Regions from separate parts of the Dickeya aquatica genome, predicted to be linked through region 1. Evidence: predicted binding sites of a transcription regulator. Region 1 holds the regulator's gene; the other holds the start of a gene.
What was found. Region 1 encodes PhoB, which activates phosphate uptake and scavenging genes when phosphate is short. Its sites were predicted from a motif close to CTGTCATAAAACTGNCNNAT; they were not measured.

Region 1 (7,474 bases):
GTGCCTTATCCACACGGTAAAAACGCTCTGTCAGGCGGGGAATATGTTCCGGTGCAATGCCCGGCCCGTTATCACTTACCTGAAACTCTGCCCCCTGCGGTGTTTGTTGCCAGCACACTTCGATACGTGTCCCTGATGGCGTATGGTTCACGGCGTTATACACCAGGTTCGAGACGGCGCTGCGCAACTGCTCTTCATTACCAAACACTTGCAGCTGTTCGTTGACACGAAACACAATTTCATGCCGCCCCTGACTGAGGGTTTCTGCCTCTCGCCTGAGCAAGCGCAGCATCAATGGAATATCCACTTTCTCGGTAAGATCAATCGCTGCGGCAGCTTCAATACGCGATAACGTTAACAACTGGCGCACTAACCCATCCATACGGCGAGTCTGCTCTTGCATGGTGTGCAGGGCTTTGGTTTGTAACGTGCCCTCAAGCGACTCGTCGCTCATCATCTCCAGATAGCCCTGCAATACCGTGAGCGGTGTACGTAACTCGTGGCTGACATTAGCAAAAAAGTTGCGCCGTGCGCCTTCCAGTTGGTGCATCTGCGTCACATCCCGCGCCACCATCAGTAATTGGCCTTCGGAATAGGGCATCACACGAAATTCCACATGGTGGGCATTTTTCAGCGTCAGCGTCAGCGGGCGGCTAAACTCCTGCTGTTGCATGTACTGGGTAAATTCAGGATAACGCAGCAAATTGAGGATATTCTGGCCATTATCCTCTGGCCAGCGAAAACCCAGCAGATGTTGTGCCAGCCGGTTACACCAGATAATACTGCCCTCTTCTGTGGTGATGACCACAGCATCCGGTAATGACTCAGCCCCGCTGCGAAAGCGCTTTATCAGCAAGGCCAATTCTCGCCGCCGCCGCCGGTTACGCAGTTGCATTTGATACAGGCCATAAAAAAGCGGCTCCCAGCTCCAGCGGCCAGGCGGCGGCGTCATGCTGCGATCCACCCATAACCAGTAGGACAAACGCAGTTGGTTATAAAAATTCCAGCACAATGCACTGATGACCGAGGCCAGCAAAAACCAGGGCAGATAGCCGATAAACAGCCCTAACAGCAGACCGGGAAAACAAAAAAAAGCCAGCTCCAGCGCCAGCTTTTTCCAGGATAAACGTTCTAGCACGACCGACGTTCTCCACCAAAGGCGCGATTAATAGCGCGTTGAGAAACGGTATCCGGTACCCCGAACAGTCTGTACCATCTTGTCATGCCCGCTGGTTTCCAGTGCTTTACGCAGGCGGCGGATATGCACATCAACAGTACGATCTTCAACATACACGTTAGTGCCCCAGACATGATTGAGCAACTGCTCACGGCTGTATACCCGTTCTGGGTGCGTCATAAAAAAATGCAGCAGCTTGAACTCGGTCGGCCCCATATCCAGTGCATGATCTTGTGTTGTCACACGGTGCGAGGAAGGGTCAAGGCTGAGTCCGCGCATTTCAATAACTTCCTCCACCGCCATCGGGGAGATACGGCGCATCACCGCCTTGATCCGCGCCACCAGTTCCTTGGGCGAAAACGGCTTGGTGATATAGTCGTCAGCCCCCACTTCCAGCCCGCGTACCCTATCTTCTTCTTCCCCCCGGGCGGTAAGCATCATCACCGGAATGTCTCGGGTCAGCGCTTCGCGTTTCATGTGCTTAATAAATTGCAAGCCAGAACCACCGGGCAGCATCCAGTCCAGCAACACCAGTTCAGGGTAAGGTTCGGTCAGCCGGGTAACGGCGCTGTCATAATCCTCAGCCTCAACCGGCTGATAGCCGTTCTGCTCCAGCACAAAGCACACCATCTCACGAATCGGTGCTTCATCTTCCACCACCAAAATACGTCTTGCCATATCAATCCTGCCGTTAATCGTCACGGGTAGCATGCGGTGTGCATTATGCGTCAGTTTTATGACAGATTTATGAAAAATCCAGCCCCGCCCTGCTCACTTGCCCTCGGCTCATGGCGTGGCAACCTGGCGCGAATATCGTGGTCATCACATCCCCACTATCAGCCTGCATATCCGGCGCAAACATGGAAAACCGCTCGCAAAGCGGGCAAATCCACCCTGTTCAGGCAAGATATTAAAGGACATGCCCTAAACTGACTGCCTATAATCGCCGATGATAAGAACACGGCGTATCGTCAGGCGCTTTAAACGGCACCGTAAAAACAATGACACCGTCAGAACAAAATGGTTAGCGCCACTGTCGTTACACCTTGTTGCCCCCGAGCCTTGGCAGCAATAAGGTGTGGTTTGTACTCACCTGCAGGGAGTCACATGCGAATTATTCATACGTCTGACTGGCATCTCGGTCAGTACTTTTACACCCGCAGCCGGGCACCTGAACATCAGGCGTTCCTGCACTGGCTGGTTCGCCAGGTAGAACAGCATCAGGCTGACGCATTAATAGTAGCAGGCGATGTGTTCGATAACGGCACACCGCCCAGTTATGCCCGCGAAATGTATAACCAGTTTGTGGTAGCCCTTCAGCCTACCGGTTGTCAGGTCATCATCACCGGTGGTAATCACGACTCCGTCGCCACGCTGAATGAATCCCGCTCGCTGCTCGCCTGCCTGAATACCCAGGTGATTGCCGGCTTTGATGGCGATATCCAGGAGCACATCTTAGTACTGAATAATCGTGCCGGTGAGCCTGGAGCCATTTTGTGCGCGATACCGTTTCTGCGTGCCCGCGATCTTTTGGCCAGCAAAGCCGGGCAATCCGGTGAGCAAAAACAGCAAGCGTTACAGGATGCTATCGCCAGCCATTATCAAGCGTGCTATCAGCATGCTTGCACGCTACGAGCAACGCTTGGGGAACATTTGCCGATTATTATGACCGGGCACCTCACCACGGTGGGCGTTGCCACCTCAGATTCGGTGCGTGATATCTATATCGGTACGCTGGATGCCTTTCCTGCACAAGCTTTCCCCCCGGCAGACTATATTGCGCTGGGTCACATCCACCGGCCACAGCGGGTCGCGCAATGTGAGCACATTCGTTACAGCGGCTCGCCTATCGCACTGAGTTTTGATGAGCTCAACCACGAAAAATCCGTGTATCTGGTGCATTTTGAACAAGGGAAACTACAGGATGTCAGCACCTTGCCCATCCCGGCAGAACAGCCGATGCAACTGGTGAAAGGCAATCTGGCGGAAATCGAGCGGCGACTGGCCAGTTTTCGTGACTATCAGGGTGAAAAGCCGGTCTGGCTGGATATTGAAATCGCCACGCAGGATTACCTCAGTGACATACAGCAGCATATTCAAACGCTGACCGCCTCTGTGCATGTCGATGTGCTGTTGCTACGCCGGGCGCGGGAACAGCAGCAGCAAATGCTGGTACAGCTCGACACCGAAACGCTCGATGAACTGCAACCGACCGAAGTCTTCGAACGCAGGCTGGCACAAGAAGCTGAACTTGATGACGAACGTCGGCAGCGGCTGCGCAACCTGTTTGGTCAGGTGTTGCAGGACATTGACGAACAACGTCAGGAGGCGGGCGCATGAAAATCCTCAGTTTGCGGCTGAAAAACCTCAACTCCCTGCAAGGCGAATGGAAAATCGATTTCACGCGCGAGCCTTTTGCCAGCAACAGTCTGTTTGCCATTACCGGCCCAACCGGTGCCGGAAAGACAACATTGCTCGATGCCATCTGTCTGGCGCTCTACCACCAAACGCCGCGCCTGAAAGTGAGCCCCGGCCAGAATGAACTGATGACCCGCCATACCGCGGATTGTCTGGCCGAGGTGGAGTTCGAAGTAAAAAACGTGGCCTATCGCGCCTTCTGGAGCCAACGGCGGGCGCACAACAGCCCGGACGGTAACCTGCAACCGCCCAAAGTCGAACTGGCGCTGTGTGCCGAGGGTAAAATCCTCACCGACAAAGTGAATGATAAGCTGGCGATGATCGATGACATCACCGGCCTCGATTTCGACCGTTTCACCAAATCAATGATGCTGTCGCAAGGGCAGTTTGCTGCCTTTCTCAACGCCGATGCTAACCAGCGCGCCGAATTGCTTGAAGAGCTGACCGGCACAGATATCTATGGCCACATTTCAGAACGGGTGTTTGAGAAACACAAGCAAGCCCACATCCAGCTCGACACGCTCAAAGCCAAAATCGCCACGCTGGAATTACTCAGTGATGAACAACGTCATTCACTTGAGCAGCAACTGGATTTCATTCGCCAGCAAGAACACTCGTTGTCACTGCAACGCGAAGAAATCATGACCCATCAACGCTGGCATGACACCCTGTTGCAACACCAGCAGGCACAGCGTCAGGCAAAACAGCAACGCGATGCGTTTGAACAGTTACAGCGCCAGTCACAAACCCAAATCGAGAAATTGCGCCGCAGCGAACCGGCAGAAAAATTACGCCCGCAACTCAACGAACGTGACCGGGCGCAAAAAGAAAAACAGCGCCTGCAAGCACAGTTAACGCTGTTGCGACAGCAGCTTGGCCGCCAGCAAGATGCGTTTAGCTTGCTGAAAATTCAATTAGAAAAAGCGCTAATCGTGCGCAAGCAGCATGCAGAACAGCGCCAGCAACAGGAGACGCTCATCAGTGAGCGCATCCAGCCACTCGATCATCAAATCTCAACACTGCAAACCCAACGAACCCAGCAACAGCAGGCGCTTGACAGCCTGCTTGAGCAGCAAAAAACACTGATTGCCGCGCTCTCCAGAGTGCAACGTCAGCGCGAGCAAACCCAGCAACAGCTCGCGGAAGTGGAAAACTACCGCCAGCAATATAGCAGCCATCAGTTTCTCGGCAGCCACATTCCACTCTGGCAGGCTCAGTTTCCCCAGCAGCAAAAATGGCAGCAGGACTTACAGGTCTGGCAGGAAAAAGCCGCACAGCAGCAGATTCAGTCAGAGTATCTTGAACAGCAGTGTGCTTCCCTGACAGAAAAACACCTCGCCCAGCAAAAAGCCTGCGAGCGCGCGCAGCTATTACTGAATGAACACCAGCAGCAATACACGCAGCAGGAAGCCAGTCAACCGCTGGAAGCATTGCGCCAACAGCTGGAATCTCACGTTGCCCAGCAGTCCGATCGCCAGCAGCTAGCCACGCACAGCGCCGTGCTGCAACAGTTACTGAGCCAGCGCACCTCGCTTGAGGCACAGTATCTCGATACCCAGCGGCGCATTGCGGCGCTTGAGCAACAGCAAACGCAGTTGCGGCAGTCACATCAACGCCAGGCGGAGCATTTGGCCGATCTGGAAAAACGGCATGAATTAGAACTGCGCATTGTCAGTCTGGAAAATGAGCGGCAACAATTGCAACCGGGTAAAGAGTGCCCGTTGTGCGGCGCAACGCATCATCCTGCCGTGGCGCGTTATCAAGCATTGCGGCCCAGTGAAACCCAGATACGGTTACACGCGCTACGTCAGGAGGTCGAAACGCTGCAAGCAAGCGTGGTACAAGCGACCACACAATTGCAGTTACAGGAGCAACAGCGCGAACAACAGCACAATGCCATCCAGCGTGTGCAACATGATTTTGATGTCCTGCTGCAACAGTGTCAGATTGTTAGTAAACGCTTACTGATTGATTTTGACCCGCTACAGAGCGTCACCCTGAATCAGTGGCTGGAAGAAGCCAGCACCAAAGAGCAGACGCTACAATCGCACATCGCCAGCCGTGAGCGCAGTTTGCGTCAGATTCAGGAAAGTAAGGATTTACTGACCTCCGCCGAGAAACTGCGATTACATACCCAACAACAACTGGCACTCAATGCCCAGCAGCGGGAGTCACTGCAACTGGCACGCGATGAGTTGCGCCAGTCACTGGAGAAAACGCAGCGTGAGTTACAGCGCCTGCATGATAGCCTGAGCCAGACGCTGGCCATCTTTCAGTTACAGGCACCGGCACTGGCGCAACAGGAAGACTGGCTGCGCCAACGCCAGACAGAGTGGCTACGCTGGCAAGAAAGTGAGCTTGAGCAACATCGCTGCCAGCCACAACTGGCAGCGCAGGAAGCTGAAATCACCGCCAGCCAGCAGCGTTTATCGGATATTGAAACCGCCCTGAATGTTGGCCAGCAGCAATTGGCTGATACCCTGGGCACGCTTGAGCAGGCACGCCAGCAACGCTGGCAACTGATGGGCAACCAGAGCATCAGCGATGCGCTGGCCCAACTGCGCCAGCAAAGCCAGGTGCTGGAGCAGGATGTACAGCAATCACAGCAGCAGTGGCAACACGCACAGTCTCAAGCCAGCCGCCTGAATGGAGAAATTACCTCGCTGGAGCAACAAGAACAGCACATCGAGAACCAGTTACAACAGGCGATAAGCGCATTCACCGCCGCACTCAGTGCCGCAGGATTTGCCGATGAAACCACCTTTGGTCACGCCTTACTCAATGAGACAGAACGCACGCAACTTCTGGCGCTTGAAGAGCGGCTCAAACAGCGCCGTCAGCAGGTAGAGACGTTACAGCAACAGGCTGATAATGCACTGGAACAGCACATGGTTTCTCGCCCTGAGTCAATGCCGGACGGCGTCAGCCAGGAGGATATCCGTCAATTGATCATCAGCCTTGGCACCATGGCAAAAGCCGAAGTCGAGCATCAGGGCGAGTTGCAGCAACAACTGGCTAGTGACCAAAAACAGCGCGAGAAGCAGCGCGCACTGCTTGAAGCCATTGCCCGTGCAGAGCTGCAATGTGAAGACTTAAGCTACCTCAATCAGCTAATTGGCTCACAAAAAGGTGACAAATTCCGCCGCTTTGCTCAGGGGCTCACGCTGGATCACCTGGTGTTTTTAGCGAACCGCCAGTTGTCGAGGCTGCATGGCCGTTACCTGCTACAACGAAAAACCTCAGACACGCTGGAGTTGCAGGTGGCGGATACCTGGCAGGCTGATGCCGTGCGTGATACCCGTACTCTGTCTGGTGGTGAAAGCTTTCTGGTGAGCCTGTCTTTGGCGCTGGCGCTCTCTGATCTGGTGAGTACCAAAACCCGCATTGATTCGCTCTTTCTTGATGAGGGCTTCGGTACGCTGGATGGTGAAACGCTGGATACCGCACTGGATGTCCTGGATAACCTGAATGCCTCAGGGAAAACCATTGGGGTTATCAGCCATGTGGAGGCGATGAAAGACCGTATCCAGGTACAAATTCGCGTCAAAAAACGCAACGGCCTTGGCATTAGCCAGCTTGATAATGTGTATGCCGTAAAATAGCTGCCATGGGGCTTATGCCCCATGGATTGCACGATAAGCACGTCGGAACAACGGGCCTGCGTTAGCGTTATGCGGGTCCCTGCTCTTGTGGCCATAACCAGGCCGCACCGCGCACTCCGCTGGAGTCACCGTGGCGTGCCTGTCTTATCGGCGTATCGCATTCACCGCCAAATACCCACGAAGCCAGCAACGCGGGCACGGTGTCATACCAGCGTGAGACATTACTCATGCCGCCCCCAAGGACAATCACATCCGGGTCAAGCACATTGACAATATG
Region 2 (7,474 bases), 1.2 Mb from region 1:
AACTGGTGATAAGCCGCGTGAAACAGACGCACATTGCGGGCTGGAAACGCCCGGTGAAGAAAAAGTAACCGTCTCATGCCCGAGGCGCGCAGGCCCGTCAGGGTTAGCGCGCTCCTCTGGCTGATGATGATAACGTTTGGTCTGGGCTTATTACCGTTGAGCCCAGACCAAAACATAATAAAACCCCGCTTTCTACAACGGCTCGGGGAACCCGGAATCAACCGGAATAATCAGGTCTAAAGACATCGCGGTGACACAATATGTCACGTTTACAGGAATACAACCGATGTGTGGAATTGTTGGCGCTGTCGCGCAACGAGATATAGCTGAAATCCTGCTGGAAGGGCTGCGCCGCCTTGAATACCGGGGTTATGACTCTGCCGGTCTGGCGGTGGTGGGCCATGATGGGCAGGTTTCACGCCTGCGTCGTCTGGGTAAAGTGCAGGTGCTGGCGCAGGCGATGGAAGAACACCCGCTGACCGGTGGCACCGGGATTGCGCATACCCGCTGGGCAACGCACGGTGAACCGTCCGAGCATAATGCGCACCCGCATGTGTCTGGCCATATTACCGTGGTGCATAACGGCATTATCGAGAATCACGAACCATTACGTGAATTGATGGTGTCGCGTGGGTATCAGTTTACCTCTGCAACCGACACCGAAGTCGTTGCCCATTTGGTGCATTGGGAGCAACAGCAGGGCGGCTCACTGCATGACGTGGTGCAGCGTGTTATTGCGCAATTGCGCGGTGCTTACGGCATGGTGCTGCTTGATAGCCGCGACCCCAGCGTATTGGTTGCCGCCCGTTCCGGCAGCCCACTGGTGATTGGCCGGGGCGTCGGGGAGAACTTTATCGCCTCAGACCAGCTGGCACTGTTGCCGGTAACGCGCCGTTTTATCTTCCTTGAAGAAGGCGATATCGCGGAAGTTACCCGCCGCACGGTACGCATCGTCGATCGTCACGGTAAAGAGGTGCAGCGCGAAGAGATAGAATCAAACGTGCAGTATGACGCTGGCGATAAAGGGGCCTACCGTCACTACATGCAAAAAGAGATTTTCGAGCAGCCGCTGGCCATCAAAAACACGCTCGAAGGGCGCTTTAGCCACGGTGAAATTCATCTCTCAGAGCTGGGGCCTAAGGCCGAGGCGCTGCTGGCAACGGTGCGACATATACAGATTATTGCCTGCGGTACGTCATACAACGCGGGCATGGTGTCGCGCTACTGGTTTGAGTCGCTGGCGGGTATTCCTTGCGATGTGGAAATCGCCTCCGAATTCCGTTATCGCAAACCGGCGGTGCGTGAAAACAGCCTGATGATCACCTTATCGCAATCCGGTGAAACGGCTGACACGCTGGCAGCGTTGCGTTTGTCAAAAGAGCTGGGGTATCTCGGTTCGCTGGCGATTTGCAATGTGGCGGGCTCCTCACTGGTGCGTGAATCAGACTGGGCGCTGATGACCCGCGCCGGGGCTGAAATCGGTGTTGCTTCCACCAAGGCTTTTACTACCCAACTGACGGTGCTGTTGATGTTGGTGGCGCGTATTGGCCGTTTGCGCGGGATGGCGGCAGAGGTTGAGCGTGAAATCGTGCAGGCGTTGCAGGCGCTGCCCGCCCGTATAGAACAGATGCTGTCACAGGACAAGCTTATCGAATCGCTGGCAGAAGGCTTCTCTGATAAACACCACGCGTTGTTCCTCGGCCGTGGCGATCAGTACCCGATTGCGATGGAAGGCGCGCTTAAGCTCAAAGAGATTTCCTACATCCACGCAGAAGCGTATGCCGCAGGCGAACTGAAACACGGCCCGCTGGCGCTGATTGATGCTGATATGCCAGTCGTTGTGGTCGCGCCTAATAACGATTTGCTGGAAAAACTGAAATCCAACATCGAAGAAGTGCGCGCGCGCGGCGGTGAAATCTATGTGTTTGCCGACGAGCAGGCCGGGTTCACGTCTGACAGCGAGATGATGAAAATCATCCAGTTGCCGCATGTTGAAGAGTTCATCGCGCCTATTTTCTACACGGTGCCGCTACAACTGCTCTCTTACTATGTGGCGCTGATTAAAGGCACCGATGTTGACCAGCCGCGTAACCTGGCGAAATCGGTAACGGTGGAGTAAGGTTTGCCGGTGACTGAGCGAAGAGCGTGATTCTTCGCCTGGCATAAAAAAGCCCTGATTTAATCTCTCAGGGCTTTTCTTTTTTACATTAAATACGAGGTAGTCATGATATTTTATGGATAATAGTTAACATATTAACTTTGATTTGCCTTTAATATTGTTGATATCTCTTTTTAGACATTCAATTTGATTCGTTAATGCTTCGTTTTTGTTTTCTAATTTTTTTATTCGATCCATCATTTCATTAATATCCCTTATTGTAATATTGGTTTGGGAAATTTTATCGCCATTACCTGCGGATAGCAGTTGCTCTCTGTCAAATGGATTGGAATCAAAGGCATTTGTTATAAATGGAGCACATAATAATGTGCTGGCTATTATAAATTTCTTGGCTGCGTGCATACATTGAACTCCTTTTAGTATTAACACGCTTTTACTTTACTGCTGTAATTAACGCCCTGCTAATCAGAGAAATCTGTCTTTTCTGTTATTTTTATTTTTACGCAAGAGTACATGGTTTGTAACAGAATCGCCCTGCCTGCGGTATAGCGTTTAATCGGGTTTTCTAATTTTGGACAGTATGCTATTTAATAAAAGCCATGTTGTGGTTGAGAGGTGAAAGCCGCATGTGTTAAGAACAGCGTGTTTTCAAAACAGTGTGTTTTCCTCAGCCTCTTTACCCTCTATTTACCCTCTCTTTTCCCCGCTCTTGTTGAGGGACGCGCGTGTCGCCAACTGTCCCTGATGTGCCTGTCACATAACTGTCATATTTCATACATTTTACTGTCACCGAATTGACCTATTTTCTCTTCCAGCAAATGACATTGTGATCGCGCACACGCTGCGGATGACACCTCTACCGATTAAACAATAGCTCCGGGTCTACACGTCTAGGTATCCCACAGGAGGGATTATGAAACTCATGCGTACCACTGTTGCCAGTATCGTTGCTGCAAGTTTTTCTCTGACGGCGGTTTCTGCTTTCGCCGCAGCAAATCTCACTGGTGCAGGTGCGACATTCCCCGCTCCGGTTTATGCCAAGTGGGCAGACTCTTATGAGAAAGAGACCGGCAATAAAGTGAACTATCAGGGCATCGGCTCCTCCGGCGGCGTGAAACAAATTACCGCCAAGACCGTCGATTTTGGCGCGTCCGATGCTCCGCTGGCCGATGACAAGCTGGCGCAAGATGGCCTGTTCCAGTTCCCGACCGTGATTGGCGGTATCGTACTGGCGGTTAACCTGCCGGGTGTGAATGCCGGTGAACTGACTCTGGATGGCAAAACGCTGGGTGATATCTACCTGGGGAATATTAAAAAATGGAACGATGCGGCCATCGCTAAACTGAACCCTGGTGTGAAACTGCCGGATCAGGATATCGCGGTGGTGCGTCGTGCCGATGGTTCTGGCACTTCTTATGTGTTCACCAGCTATTTGGCGAAAGTGAACAGCGAGTGGAAAGAGAAGATTGGTGCCGGTAACACGGTGAACTGGCCGACCGGTCTGGGTGGTAAAGGCAATGACGGTATCGCTGCGTTTGTTCAGCGTCTGCCGGGGTCTATCGGTTATGTCGAATACGCCTATGCCAAGCAGAACAATCTGGTGTACACCAAGCTGCTCTCTGCCGATGGCAAAGCTGTCAGCCCGACGGAAACTTCATTTAGCAATGCGGCCAAAGGGGTGGACTGGAGCAAGTCGTTTGCACAAGACCTGACTAACCAGAAAGGGGCGGATGCATGGCCTATCACGTCAACCACCTTCATCTTGCTGCACAAAGAGCAGAGCAAACCGGAGCAGGGCACCGAAGTGCTGAAGTTCTTCGACTGGGCCTACACGAAAGGCGATGCACAGGCGAAAGCGCTGGATTACGCCACCCTGCCTAAAGATGTGGTTGCTCAGGTTCGCGCTGCATGGAAAGCACAAATTAAAGACAGCAGCGGTAAAGCACTATACTGATTGCAGTCGGTCAGGAACGGTTGAGTCAGTCTCCTGAGGTGGATAAACCGCAATCGGTCTATCCACCTCCGACGTTGATAGCGCCGCCTGATTATCTGAAAGACGCAGTTATTTGAAAAACGCCGTTATCTGAAAGAAGAGAGACGTATGGCTGACGATAAGCCAACAACTATAGCGGATATACCTGTAGGCAAAACCATTACCCCGCCGGGAAAACAGGGCGATATCCTTTTCGGGGCGCTGGTCAGACTGGCGGCCCTGCTGACGTTACTGCTGCTGGGCGGCATTATCGTCTCACTGATGTTCGCCTCCTGGCCGAGCATCAAAACTTTCGGTTTTTCTTTCCTGTGGAACAAAGAGTGGGATGCGCCTGCCGGGCAATTCGGTGCGCTGGTGCCGATTTACGGCACGCTGGTGACGTCGCTTATTGCCTTGATTATCGCCATTCCCATCAGTTTCGGTATTGCGCTGTTCCTGACGGAACTGGCACCCGGCTGGCTGAAGCGTCCGCTTGGGGTGGCGATTGAGCTGCTGGCGGCAATCCCCAGTATTGTTTACGGCATGTGGGGGTTGTTTGTTTTTGCTCCGCTGTTTGCCAAATATTTCCAGCAGCCGGTCGGCAATGTGCTCTCTGGCATTCCGCTCATCGGTTCGCTGTTTTCCGGCCCGGCTTTCGGTATCGGCATTCTGGCCGCCGGGGTCATTTTGGCCATTATGATAATCCCTTATATTGCCGCTGTGATGCGCGATGTGTTCGAGCAAACGCCGGTGATGATGAAAGAGTCGGCGTATGGCATCGGTTGTACTACGTGGGAAGTTATCTGGCATATCGTGCTGCCGTTTACCAAAAATGGCGTGATTGGCGGCGTGATGCTCGGGCTTGGCCGGGCGCTCGGTGAAACCATGGCGGTGACCTTTATCATCGGTAACACCTACCAGCTCGACAGCGTTTCGCTCTACATGCCGGGTAACAGTATTACCTCGGCGCTGGCCAACGAATTTGCCGAAGCGGATACCGGGCTGCATACCGCCGCGCTGATGGAGCTGGGCCTGATCCTGTTTGTGATTACTTTTATCGTGCTGGCCTGCTCGAAGCTGATGATTATGCGTCTGGCGAAAAATGAAGGAGCACGCTGATGGCAAGCATTGGCATTGAAACCCATTCCGATACGCTGGAAACCCGCCGCAAGATGCAGGCGTGGCGTCGTCAGAAAAACCGTATTGCGCTGTTTTTATCCATGTTGACGATGGCATTTGGCCTGTTCTGGCTGGTGTGGATCCTGATGTCTACCGTCACCCGAGGCATTGATGGCATGTCGCTGTCGCTGTTTACCGAAATGACGCCGCCCCCCAATACCGCAGGCGGTGGGCTGGCCAACGCGATTGTCGGTAGCGGGTTACTGATTGTATGGGCCACATTACTGGGCACCCCGCTGGGGATTATGGCGGGCGTCTATCTGGCGGAGTATGGTCGTAAATCACTCATTTCTGAGGTTATTCGCTTCATTAACGACATTCTGCTGTCTGCGCCGTCAATTGTGGTTGGGTTATTCGTCTACACGCTGGTAGTAACCAAAATGGAGCACTTCTCCGGCTGGGCGGGCGTAATTGCACTGGCGTTGTTGCAGATACCTATCGTGATTCGTACCACCGAGAACATGCTGAAACTGGTGCCAGATAGCCTGCGTGAGGCGGCCTATGCGCTGGGGACACCGAAATGGAAGATGATCTCGGCTATCACCCTGAAAGCGTCGGTATCCGGCATTATTACCGGTGTGTTGCTGGCGGTGGCGCGTATCGCCGGGGAAACCGCTCCGCTGCTGTTTACCTCGCTGTCGAACCAGTTCTGGAGCACTGATTTGATGCATCCGATTGCTAACCTGCCGGTCACGATTTTTAAGTTTGCCATGAGCCCGTTCAAAGAGTGGCAAGGGCTGGCGTGGGCCGGGGTGCTGCTGATTACCTTGTGTGTGCTGCTGCTGAACATTCTGGCACGCGTACTGTTTGCCAAAAAAACACGTTAACCCAGCAACATTAATGAATATTTGAGCGTCGCGCAGGCGGCGTTCGCCAGAAGAGAGACGTCTTAATGAGTATGGTCACAGAGACATCCGCCAGCAAAATCCAGGTGCGTAATCTGAATTTCTATTATGGAAAATTTCACGCCCTGAAAAACATCACACTGGATATCGCCAAAAATCAGGTGACGGCGTTTATCGGGCCGTCTGGCTGTGGTAAATCCACTTTGCTGCGTACCCTGAACAAAATGTATCAGCTCTATCCTGAGCAGCGCGCTGAAGGCGATATCCTGCTGGATGGCAACAATATTCTGACAGATAGCCAGGATATCGCGTTGCTGCGCGCCAAAGTGGGCATGGTGTTTCAGAAGCCGACACCGTTCCCGATGTCGATTTACGACAACATTGCCTTTGGCGTAAAGCTGTTTGAGAAGCTGTCGCGGGCGGAAATGGATGAGCGCGTACAGTGGGCGCTGACCAAGGCGGCGTTGTGGCAGGAAACCAAAGACAAACTGCACCAGAGCGGCTATAGCCTGTCCGGCGGTCAGCAGCAGCGTTTGTGTATTGCCCGCGGCATCGCCATTCGTCCCGATGTCCTGTTGCTGGACGAGCCCTGTTCGGCGCTGGATCCGATTTCCACCGGCCGTATCGAAGAGCTGATTTCCGAGCTGAAGAAAGACTATACCGTGGTGATCGTCACGCATAACATGCAGCAGGCGGCGCGTTGCTCCGACCATACGGCGTTTATGTACCTGGGTGAGCTGATTGAATTTAGCGATACCGACACCCTGTTTACCGCGCCACGGCAGAAGCAGACCGAAGATTACATCACCGGTCGTTACGGTTGATTACGGGAGTATCATGGAAAATCTTAATCTGAATAAACATATTTCCGGTCAGTTTAATGCCGAACTGGAAAGCATCCGCACCCAGGTGTTGACGATGGGCGGGCTGGTGGAACAGCAACTGACGGATGCTATTACCGCCATGCACAATCAGGATGCGGAGCTGGCGCAGCGCGTGATTGAAGGCGATGCTAAAGTCAACATGATGGAAGTGAGCATTGATGAGGCGTGCGTGCGGATTATTGCCAAGCGCCAGCCAACCGCCAGTGACCTGCGCCTGGTGATGGCCATTATCAAGACTATTTCCGAGCTGGAACGTATTGGTGATGTGGCGGACAAAATCTGCCGCACCGCGCTGGAGAAGTTTTCCCACCAGCACCAGCCGTTGCTGGTCAGCCTGGAGTCGCTGGGCAATCACACCGTGCAGATGCTGCATGATGTGCTGGATGCGTTTGCGCGTATGGATCTGGATGAAGCCAAGCGCATCTACATGGAAGACAAGAAAGTGGACAAAGAGTACGAAGGCATTGTGCGTCAA

Region 2: the regulator PhoB is predicted to act here: its motif matches at 2,870-2,889, upstream of pstS (phosphate ABC transporter substrate-binding protein PstS).

Annotation. Positions count from the first base shown of each region.
Region 1 is NZ_LT615367.1:3,244,479-3,251,952, forward strand. Features, by position in the region: gene phoR (phosphate regulon sensor histidine kinase PhoR) at 1-1,138, opposite strand, end outside; gene phoB (phosphate response regulator transcription factor PhoB) at 1,166-1,855, opposite strand; gene sbcD (exonuclease subunit SbcD) at 2,285-3,517, shown strand; gene DAQ1742_RS14780 (SbcC/MukB-like Walker B domain-containing protein) at 3,514-7,197, shown strand; gene mak (fructokinase) at 7,265-7,474, opposite strand, start outside.
Region 2 is NZ_LT615367.1:4,479,646-4,487,119, reverse strand. Features, by position in the region: gene glmU (bifunctional UDP-N-acetylglucosamine diphosphorylase/glucosamine-1-phosphate N-acetyltransferase GlmU) at 1-68, shown strand, start outside; gene glmS (glutamine--fructose-6-phosphate transaminase (isomerizing)) at 287-2,119, shown strand; gene DAQ1742_RS20305 (hypothetical protein) at 2,246-2,521, opposite strand; gene pstS (phosphate ABC transporter substrate-binding protein PstS) at 3,033-4,073, shown strand; gene pstC (phosphate ABC transporter permease PstC) at 4,221-5,210, shown strand; gene pstA (phosphate ABC transporter permease PstA) at 5,210-6,097, shown strand; gene pstB (phosphate ABC transporter ATP-binding protein PstB) at 6,163-6,939, shown strand; gene phoU (phosphate signaling complex protein PhoU) at 6,953-7,474, shown strand, end outside.